DNA from 2 places in the Cupriavidus phytorum genome. Region 2 is predicted to be linked to the other one. Evidence: riboswitches for the same ligand, from Rfam matches in the RefSeq annotation. Region 2 holds a riboswitch; the other holds the start of a gene.
The links. A riboswitch is a leader RNA that binds a small molecule or an ion and turns the genes downstream of it on or off. The one in region 2 is predicted to bind glycine.
Positions count from the first base shown of each region.

Region 1 (5,479 bases), on a different contig from region 2:
CACCGAACCTGATACACAAAGCACCTGATCCCGACCCGGATTCCGTACAGACGACGCCTCTTCTCGAGCGTTGCGTTCCACCACCGCCAGCCCAGACACGATACCCTTCAGCAGCGTGCTCTTATGTGAGCCGTTACGACCTGTAATGAAGGTTGTCGCAAAGTTGGTTGACCTAGGTCGATCTGACTCAAGCAACAAGTCAACCGACCTGACCTGATTGTCCCAAGTATGGAATGCCGCAGAGTGAATAACCGCCATGCTACCCCGCCTCCCAATTTTAAGTATGCCACGCGCACATTAGTATGCCACGTGCACATAAGCGTGGGCGTCTTTGACGCTCAGCCCTTGGCGGTTTCGATCGCCAGGGCAGCAACTTTGGAATACCCCATCATCCAAGGCTCTATCAGTCCTGCTTGTACGAGAGCACTTCCGTGGCAAGCCGGTGACCGAGTGAGGAGGTGCTGGTCACCCGGCAGCAAAGTTGAACGGGCGCTTTCGGACATCGAATTGAGCAAGTCGAAGGACAGACCCCGCATGCGGAACAGACATTCAATTGCAAATGCCAGCTTTCCGCTTATGGCCGACTACGGCCATTGCAATCCCCATCATGGTTGGTCAGTCAGTCGGCGTGTCGTTGGGGAATCCCATCCGTGCTCAATGACCAACTCGCGGGAGCGGACCCGCAAGGCGAGGTGTGACAGCACAGCCCCACCATCACACCCGCCAACCGCTATTGCAACCGCTCCCGCTCAACCATCAGCCCATCCAGCTGCATCTTCACCATGCCAAGCAGGCACAGCGCACTGAAGCAGCCTTCAGAGCTTTCGCTTTCGTGATCCAGCAGTACGAGAACTCCTTCAATTCCCGCGCGAACCTGCTGAAGACAGTCGTTTGTGATTTCATCGATCATTGCCATGGATTCCCCACTAGAAAAAGCGCGCCACTCATTTCCACATGAGGGCGGCGGGCCAGACGGCGAGGGTGGAAAGACCGGTCTACGGTGGGGAACCGGTCAGCCTTGCGGCTGCCTCGCCCGGCCCGCCAGGGAGCCAGCTTGGTTCGTGCGAGCACACAGGCGTTGCCTGCTACAAGGCAACGCCTGTCCACCATAAACATCCGGGCTTTCCACACCCGATCATCGGTGGTTCCGATGACGCCACCAGTATTTCGCGTAGCTACCGGGGAATCGATGAGAGATGTCGCATTTCCAGGGGCGCGCGAAGTTTGGATCCGGGCAACGGATTCAGAAATCGCAGACTCTTGAAAATGCGCGTGCGGGGATCAGGCTTGGGCAGGCGTCAGGGCCGCGCCAGGCACCATTGCCGGGGCGCTTCCCAGTGCCTGGTCCACAACTCCCGCAACCATCTCCGCCGTCACCGCCGACAAGGTCCACCCCAAATGCCCGTGGCCGGTGTTGTAGAAGATGCAGGCGGCGCGTCCGCGTCCCACTCGCGGCAGCATGTCGGGCAGCATCGGCCGCAGCCCGGCCCACGGCACCACGCTGCGCGTGCTGACGCCGGGGAAGCACTGCTGCACCCAGTCCACCAGCGGGCGGATACGGTCGGCGCGGATATCGCGGTTGGTGCCGTTGAACTCGGCGGTGCCGGCGACGCGGAAGCGGTCGTCGCCGAGGCGGCTGGTGACCAGCTTGGTTTCGTCGTCGAGCAGGCTGACCGTCGGTGCCGCCGCGCGGCTGGCGTCGTCGGTCAGGTTGACGGTGATCGAATAGCCCTTGACCGGATAGATGTTGACGCGGTCGCCCAGCGCGGCGGCCAGTGCGCGGCTGGCGGTGCCGGCGCAGATTACGGCGCCGTCGAAGGAGGCAGTGGTGCTATCGTTGCCGTCCTGCACGGTGACGGTGGCATGCCGTCCGTCGGTCTTCACCGCGCGCACGTCCTGGCCGTACAGGCAGCGCACGCCCAGGCGCGCGGCGGCGGCGGCCAGGCCGCTGGTGAACTTGTGGATGTCGCCGGTCGAATCGCTTTCGGTGAAGTAGCCGCCGTAGTAGGAGCCCGCCAACGTCGGCTCGATCGCGCGCATCTCCTGCGGGGTCACCGCGCGGCGCTCGAGCCCGCCTTGCGCCAGCAGCGCGGAGACCCGGCCGGCATGCTCGAAGCCGGCGCGGTCGCGGTAGATATGGAGGATGCCGGCGCGCTTCAGGTCGAAGTCGATGCCTTCCTGCGCCGCCCACGCAAACAGGTGCTCGCGCGCGGCGATGGCCAGGCGCGCGGTCTCGATGGTGTTGCGGCGGTAGTGGGGAATCGACGCGATGAACTCGGCGAACCACGACAGCTTGTGCCAGCTGGGCCGGGGATTGACCAGCAGCGGCGCATCCTTGCGCAGCATCCACTTCATCCCCTTGACGATGGTGGACCAGTGGGTCCAGACCTCGGCGTTGGATGCGGAGAGCTGTCCGCCGTTGGCGAACGAGGTTTCCATGGCGGCATAGCGATGCCGTTCGAACAGCGTGACGGAGAATCCGCGCCGCGCCAGCGCGTAGGCCGTGGTGACACCGGTGATGCCACCGCCGATGACAGCGATTGTCTTCATGATCTACAGGTTCCGGGAACGTCGGGGGTGGAGTCCGCACGCAACATGCGTTTAGGACGCCCCCTCTGTTCTGGACCTGAGAGATTCACGACGCCTTGCCGCGGGGCGGGCGCGCTTGCTCCTTCGGTATGCCGGGCGGACGATGGCGTCCGGCATTCTTCAGAGTGCACTGACGGGTGATGCCGGTCCTTTTGCCTGAGAGTTTCCGGGGCGGTTGCTCCTTCGGCGCCGTGCGCGGCGGGCGCCGCGACAGTCTCTCCCTGCATCACGCTGGCTTGATGCCAGTCGGGGCAATGTAGTGACAAGGCCCCGTATTGGATATGCGGGTTAACACGGAGACAAGCGGAAATGGCTGCGCCGGCCGCGTCGCTATGTCGCATCGGCCGTCGGCTTGCGGGCCCATAAAATGTCAGCGCTCGCTCTCAGAGACGTGCGGGACGCAGGGGAGGAGCGCCTGATGGTGCGCAGGCGCTGCGAGCCCACAACGACGACAACAAGGTATTCAGTGAAGAAACATCGCATTGCACTGGCCGTTTCGGCAGTGCTGATGGGCCCCGCCGTGGCCGCCGCGCAGGCAGTGGAGGCCCCCGCGTCGTTGCCGGAGGTGGTGGTATCGGCCGGCCCGGACCGCGGCAAGACGCCGGCGATTCCGCCCAACACGCCGGCGCCGGCGTATGGCATCAGCAGCACGCGCATGGCCGACTTCAACGTGGTCAATACCGAAGACGCGCTCAAGTACGCGCCCAACCTCGCCGTGCGCAAGCGCTTTATCGGCGATATGAATTCGATCATCTCGGTGCGCAGCACCAGTTCGCGCCAGTCGGCGCGCGGGCTGGTCTATGCGGACGGCCTGCTGCTGTCCAACCTGCTGGGCTCGGACTTCAGCTTCCCGCCGCGCTGGTCGCTGGTCAATGCCGCCGAGATCGAGCGCATGGACGTGCTGTACGGCCCGTATTCGGCGCTGTATCCGGGAAATTCGCTGGGCGCGACGGTGCTGATCACCACGCGCACGCCGCAGAAGTTCGAGGGCGATGCCAGCGTGCAGCTGTTCACGCAGCGCTTCAACCTGTATGGCACCCACGATAACTTCAACGGGGTGCATGCCAACGCCTATGTGGGCGACCGCGTCGGCGCGTTCTCGTGGCTGGTCAGCGTGGACCGGCAGGACAGCAAGAGCCAGCCGCTGAGCTTCTACACCGCGTCGCGCTCGACGCGGCCCGCGGGCGCGGCGGACACGCCGGTCTCGGGCGCGTATTTCGACCAGGACCAGAGCGGGCGCGACCGCGTGGTGATGGGCGTGAATAGCGAGGGCATCACGCACACCGTGCAGGACCAGCTCAAGCTCAAGCTCGGCTACGACATCACCAGCACGCTGCAGGCGCAGTTCACCGCCGCCTACTGGCAGCAGGACCGCTCCAACACCACCGGCAGTTACCTGCGCGATGCCAATGGCAATGTGGTGTCCAGCGGTCCGGTGAACATCGGCGGCTACCAGTACGTGATTCCGGCTAACGCGTTTGCGCCCGGCAATGGCGAGGATGCGCGCTGGCTCTACGGCCTGTCGCTGCGCACGCGCAACCAGACGGGGTGGAATTTTTCCGGGGTGGCGTCGCTGTTCGACGTCAGCAAGGACGTGAGCCGCAGCGCCAACGCCGTCGGCAACGGACCGGGCACGGTGACTTATGGCGACGGCACCGGCTGGCGCACGCTCGACCTGAAGGCCGACTACCGCCCCGAGCGCCTGCAGGGCGGGCACTGGGTCACGTTCGGATACCACTATGACAACTACCGGCTGAGCAACACCACCTACAACACCTCGGACTGGCGCGCGGCCACCATCACCGCGTTCAACAATGCCTTTACCGGCAAGACCGAGACCCAGGCGATCTACGCGCAGGACGCCTGGTACTTTGCCGAGGACTGGAAGCTGATCCCCGGCGTGCGCTACGAGCACTGGCGCGCCTATGACGGCAGCCGCAGCCAGCCTGGCGTGGATATCGGCTATCCGGTGCGCAGCGAATCCAACTGGTCGCCCAAGCTGGCGCTGGAGAAGGCGTTCGGGCAGGACTGGCTGGGCCGGCTGTCGCTGGGCCAGGCCTATCGCTACCCGACCGTCAGCGAGCTGTTCCAGGGCCGCATCACCGGCACCGCGCTGATCAACAACGATCCCAACCTGCGGCCCGAGCGCTCGTTCTCGAAGGACCTGACCTTCGAACGCACGGTGGAGGCGTCGAATTTCCGGGTCTCGCTGTACGAGGACGATATCCGCGATGCGCTGGTCAGCCAGACCAACACCACGGTGTTCCCCACCGTCACCAGCTTCCAGAACGTCGACCGGGTGCGCACGCGCGGCATCGAGCTGGCCTACGACGGGCGCGATGTGCTGGTGCGCGGCTTCGACCTCTCGGCCAGCGGCGCCTACAACCATTCGAAGACGCTGGAGAACGCCAACAACCCGGCCTCGGTGGGCAAGTATTTCTACCGCATCCCGAAGTGGCGCGCCAACCTGGTGGGCACCTATCGCTTTACGCCGGCGTGGGCCGGCACGCTGGCGATGACCTATTCGGGCCGGCAGTACAATACGCTCGACAACTCGGACACCAACCCCGACACCTTCGGCGGCACCAGCAGCTTCCTGACCTTCGACGTCAAGGTGACCTACAAGCCCGCAAGGAACGTTCGCCTCGGGCTTGGCATCGACAACCTCACCGACCAGCGCTATTACGTCTATCACCCGTACCCGGGCCGGACGTTCTACGCCGAGGCGAAACTTTCCTTCTGAGCACGTGAACACGCTGACTCCAACCCTGCCAGGCGCCCGCCGCGCTGTCCGCCTGATCGCTGCCGGACTGATGGTCTGCGCCACGCTGGCGTCGGCCACCGCGGCCGCACAGGCGCATGGCAACCACGCCGGCCACGGCGGCCAGGC
Region 1 covers NZ_QKZN01000006.1:108,776-114,254, forward strand. Annotated here, with positions in the region: gene C7416_RS16960 (DUF1484 family protein) at 731-916, opposite strand; gene C7416_RS16965 (D-amino acid dehydrogenase) at 1,282-2,550, opposite strand; glycine riboswitch at 2,606-2,723, opposite strand; glycine riboswitch at 2,724-2,822, opposite strand; gene C7416_RS16970 (TonB-dependent receptor) at 3,056-5,332, shown strand; gene C7416_RS16975 (sialidase family protein) at 5,337-5,479, shown strand, end outside.
Region 1: it holds a riboswitch for glycine, as region 2 does, so the genes downstream of both, C7416_RS16965 (D-amino acid dehydrogenase) here and gcvT (glycine cleavage system aminomethyltransferase GcvT) in region 2, are expected to answer to the same signal.

Region 2 (5,479 bases):
ATTGATGTCGCCGTTGACACCCGGGTACTGCAGCAACACGCCGAACGCGCCCGCCGCGGCAGCGTCGGCGGCGGGGCCGACCTTGACCTCGATGCCCAGCGGCAGCGCGCGCGTGCGCACCACTTCCAGCGTCTGCGGCAGCACGTCGTCGGCGACGAAGAAGATATTGGAATCGTGCTTGTTCACGCGCTGCAGCAGCGTCATCGCCTCGGCCGCGGCGGTGCCTTCGTCGAGCATCGACGCATTGGCGATGTCGAGCCCGGTCAGGTCGGTGACCATCTGCTGGAAATTCAGCATCGCTTCCAGCCGGCCCTGCGAGATCTCGGGCTGGTAGGGCGTGTAGGCGGTGTACCAGGCCGGGTTCTCGAAGATATTGCGCAGGATGACGCCGGGCGTGATGGTATTGAAGTAGCCCTGGCCGATAAAGCTCTTCAGCACCTTGTTCTTGCCGGCCAGCGCGCGCAGCTTTGCCAGCGCGGCTTCTTCGCTCAGCGGCTCGGTGAACTCGCCCATCGGCATGCCGTCGCGGCGGCGGATGGCGGCGGGGATGACGGCGTCGATCAGCGCGGCGCGGCTGTCATAGCCGAGCGTCTTCAGCATGTGCTGCTGCTCGGGGGTATCGGGGCCGATATGGCGGGCGGCGAAGGCGTCGCGCGCCTCCAGTTCGGCCAGCGTGGGCCGGGTTGCGTGGGCGGCGTTCATGGGCAGCGGGGCGTTCATGGGCAAGAACCTCGTGGGGGGCGCGGCGGCAGGTGGTCAGCCGTGCCGCGGCGCCGCGAATGCGGTGTGCCGGTCCCTGGCGCGGGACCGGCGGGCGATCAGGCGCCGACGCTGGCCTTGTAGGCGTCGGCCGACATCAGGCCGTTGACGTCGTCGCCATTGGCCGGCTTGAGCTTGAACAGCCACGCATCGAAGGCGTTGGCGTTGACGCTTTCGGGCGCCGCGGTGGCGGCCTCGTTGACGGCGATCACTTCACCGGCCACGGGTGCGTAGATGTCGGAAGCGGCCTTCACCGACTCCACCACCGCCAGCGCGTCGCCGGCACCGACCGACTTGCCCACTTCGGGCAACTCCAGGAAGACGATGTCGCCGAGCGCATCCTGTGCGTGGTCGGTGATGCCGATGGTGAGCGTGCCGTCGGCTTCGACGCGCACCCACTCATGCGACTCGGTGTACTTGAGGTCAGCGGGGAAATTCATGAAGGTTCTCCGGATTCAGATCTGTTTCTTGTTTGGGTGATGCCTGCCCGGCAACGCTGCCGGCAGGCGAGGGCGACCGTTGGGTGAGCGGGGCTTTCCCTTAGCTCACGAGTGCCTTGCCATGACGCACAAACGGCAGTTTAACCACAGTCGCGCTGAGTTTGCGGTCGCGGATCTCCACCTGCACGGTGTCGCCCACGTTCACGCCCTGGGGCAGGCGCGCGAAGGCGATCGATTGCGACAGCGAGGGGCTGAAGGTGCCGCTGGTGATTTCGCCATCACCGGCGGGGGTGATGACTTTCTGGTGAGCACGCAGCACACCACCTTTGTCGCGCAGGATCAGGCCGAGGAACTGCTGGCGCGAACCGGCCGCGGCCAGCGCAGCCTTGCCGGTGAAGTCGCGCTCGCTCTGCAGGTCGACCGTCCACGCCAGGCCTGCATCCAGCGGCGAGACCTTGATATCCATGTCCTGGCCGTACAGGTTCATGCCGGCTTCCAGGCGCAGCGTGTCGCGCGCACCCAGGCCGGCCGGGCGCACGCCCGCGGCATTCAGTTTTTCCCACAGGCCGGCGACACTGGCGGCCGGCACCACCAGCTCGAAGCCGTCTTCGCCGGTGTAGCCGGTGCGCGCCACCATCACTTCGCCGAGGGCGGGGTCCTGCACCACCACGGCGTTGAACGGCTTGAGCGCATCGGAAGGCTGGGTCGACGGGAAGGTGCTCCACACCTTGGCGCGGGCGTTGGGCCCCTGCACCGCGACGATCGCCAGCGGCTCCACGCCGGCGGGCGCAACGTCCTCGCGGCGCGGCGTGATGGTCACGCCGCTGCCGGTGGCGTCGTTGCGGGCGCGGATCCAGTCGATATCGCCCACCGCGGTGCCGGCGTTGACCACCAGGCGGAAACGGTCCTCGGCGAAGAAATAGACGATCAGGTCGTCGATGACGCCGCCGTTCTCGTCGAGCATGCAGGAATAGAGCGCCTTGCCGGGCGTCTGCAGCTTGTCGACGTTGTTGGCCAGCAGGCCGCGCAGGAAGCTGCGGGTATTGGCGCCGGCGAGATCGACCACGCACATGTGCGAGACGTCGAACATGCCGGCATCGTTGCGCACCGCATGGTGCTCTTCGATCTGGGAGCCATAGTTGACCGGCATGTCCCAGCCGCCGAAGTCAACCATGCGGGCGCCCAGGGCGCGGTGGATAGCGTTGAGGGGCGTGGCCTGGAGCGTCATGGAATCCTCGGGGGCAGTCTCGGTTGGCGAAAACAAAAAAGGGCCATCCGCCGCAACCTTCGCTACGCCAATATGACAAGCGATCCGCTGCGGCGGATGACCCCTCTGTCCTCGATACCTGAGAGATTACGAGGCGGATCCGGTGGATCCCATCCTCGCGCGCCCCTTCGGTGGGCACGCTCGCCACGAATGGCGGGTGCCGCTCTCCAGAGTGCGGCATGCATCGTGTGCATGTTGCATGCCGATCCGACCGGTCCGTGGTGCCTGAGAGTTTTCGGGTGATACCCCTTCGGCGGCGCAGGCGATGCGCGCTCTCCCGGTCGGATGCGCGCAATGTACGGGAGGGCCCGGCCTTTGTCAAACCACGGCAAGGGGCCCGTACCCGCCACTGCGCGCCACGGCTTTACTTCTTCTTGTCGTCGGTGACGACGTTACCGATCACGCCGCCCACGGCCGCGCCACCCAGCGTACCCAGCGCGCTGCCGTCGGTCAGGACGGCGCCGCCCACCGCGCCGGCACCGGCGCCGATGGCAGTGTTACGTTGTTTCGGGGTCATGTCCGCGCAACCGGCAAAGGCCGCGACCGTCATGCCGATCAGGGTCACCTTGGTCAAAGTTTGCAGGGTTTTCATTGTTGGCTCCGATGTGATGATTTGTGCATGCCCAAGCGATCCGGCGGACCGGGGGACACACTGATTAGAGTGTCGCGCTATGCCATTCGCTCCGCGCTTTACGAAGTGTTACGCCCGTGACACAGCCGGGCCCGCGCGCGCGGCTTGCGCTGACTGACCCGTCGCGGCGAGCGTGTTAACATCGGCAGCTTTGCCGCACGCCCTTGCCGGGATGCCGGCAAATTACGCCGCTTGCCGCCGTTCTCCGTCGATTCCGCCGCTGCCCCCAAACGCCTGCCCCGCATGACCCATGGCCTGAACCCCGCCCAATCCGAAGCCGTCCGCTACCTGGACGGGCCTTGCCTGGTGCTGGCCGGCGCGGGCTCCGGCAAGACCCGGGTGATCACGCAGAAGATTGCGCATCTGATCGAGGACAAGGGCTTCGAGCCGCGCCATATCGCCGCCGTCACGTTTACGAACAAGGCGGCCAAGGAAATGCAGGAGCGCATCGGCAAGCTGATGGAGGGCAAGACCACGCGCGAGGGCAAACGCATTCCGCTGAAGCAGCTGACGGTCTGCACCTTCCACTCGCTGGGCGTGCAGATCCTGCGCATGGAAGCCGAGCACGTCGGCCTGAAGCCGCAGTTCTCGATCATGGATTCGGACGACTGCTTCGGCCTGATCCAGGAGCAGCTCGGCACCACCGACAAGAAGCTGATCCGCGGCGTGCAGAGCACGATCTCGCTGTGGAAGAACGGCATGGTCGATCCCGAGGCCGCGATCGCGCAGGCCGCCAATGCCGACGAGCACCAGGCCGCGCTGGTCTACCGCAACTACGTCGCCACGCTGAACGCTTACCAGGCGGTGGATTTCGACGACCTGATCCGCCTGCCGGCGGAACTGTTCGCGCGCGACGAAGCGGTCCGGCTCAAGTGGCAGAACCGCCTGCGCTACTTCCTGGTCGACGAATACCAGGACACCAACGCCTGCCAGTACCAGCTGCTCAAGCTGCTGGCGGGCGGCTCCCACTTGCGCGCGCCGGCCTTCACCGCGGTGGGCGACGACGACCAGGCCATCTATGGCTGGCGCGGCGCCACGCTGGACAACCTGCGCGGGCTGCAGACCGACTTCCCGGACCTGAAGGTGATCAAGCTGGAGCAGAACTACCGCTCCACCGTGCGCATCCTGGAAGCCGCCAACGCCGTCATCGCCAACAATCCCAAGCTGTTCGACAAGAAGCTGTGGAGCGAGCACGGCATGGGCGACCCCATCGCCATCCACCCGATGAACGACGAGGAGCACGAGGCCGAGTCGGTGGTGTTCCGCCTGTCGGCGCACAAGTTCGAGCGCCGCGCGCAATTCCGCGACTACGCCATCCTGTACCGCGGCAACCACCAGGCGCGGCTGTTCGAGCAGATCCTGCGGCGCGAGCGCATCCCCTACGTGCTGTCGGGCGGCCAGAGCTTCTTCGACAAGGCCGAGATCAAGGACATCTGCGCCTACCTGCGCCTGATCGCCAATCCCGACGACGATCCCGCCTTTATCCGCGCCATCACCACACCGCGGCGCGGCGTCGGCAACACCACGCTCGAGGTGCTGGGCACCTTCGCCGGCCAGGCCAAGGTGTCGCTGTTCGAGGCGGCGATGATGGGCGGCATCGAGGGCAAGCTGCAGCCGCGCCAGCTGGAGCCGCTGCGGGTGTTCTGCGAATCGATGGTGCGGCTGGCCGAGCGCGCGGCGAAGGACCCGGCCACCGAGGTGCTCGACGACCTGATGGCAGGCATCCACTACGAGGCCTACCTGTACGACAGCTTCGACGAACGGCAGGCGCAGTCGCGCTGGACCAATACGCTGGAATTCCTCGACTGGCTGAAGCGCAAGGGGACCAAGCCCGAGGGCGCGGACGGCGACGAAGCGACCGGCTTCGACACCGCCGACGGCTTCGGCAGCGATGGCAAGAACCTGCTGGAACTGACCCAGACCGTGGCGCTGATGAGCATGCTCGAGGGCCGCGAGGAAGACCCCGACGCGGTGCGGCTGTCCACGCTGCATGCGTCCAAGGGGCTGGAATATCCGCATGTGTTCCTGGTCGGCGTGGAGGAGGGCATCCTGCCCCATTGCCGCGAGGACGAGGACATGAGCGACGAGAAGATCGAGGAAGAACGGCGCCTGATGTACGTGGGCATCACGCGCGCGCAGCGCAGCCTGCATGTCAGCTGGTGCAAGAAGCGCAAGCGCGCGCGCGAGACCTACTCGTGCCAGCCGTCGCGCTTTATCGGCGAGATGAAGCTGGAAGAGGCGCCCGCGCCGGTCGACGCGACCCCGGCGATGAGCCCCAAGGACCGACTGGGCGCGCTCAAGGCGCTGCTCGGGAACGGGGGCAGCGGGAGCAGCGGCGGCAAGGCGGCCGCCGGCTGAGCCGCACGCGCGCGATCGAAGCCC
Region 2 covers NZ_QKZN01000012.1:73,872-79,350, reverse strand. Annotated here, with positions in the region: gene gcvP (aminomethyl-transferring glycine dehydrogenase) at 1-720, opposite strand, end outside; gene gcvH (glycine cleavage system protein GcvH) at 819-1,199, opposite strand; gene gcvT (glycine cleavage system aminomethyltransferase GcvT) at 1,300-2,427, opposite strand; glycine riboswitch at 2,523-2,647, opposite strand; glycine riboswitch at 2,669-2,756, opposite strand; gene C7416_RS24085 (glycine zipper 2TM domain-containing protein) at 2,831-3,058, opposite strand; gene C7416_RS24080 (UvrD-helicase domain-containing protein) at 3,341-5,455, shown strand; gene C7416_RS24075 (ABC transporter substrate-binding protein) at 5,479-5,479, opposite strand, start outside.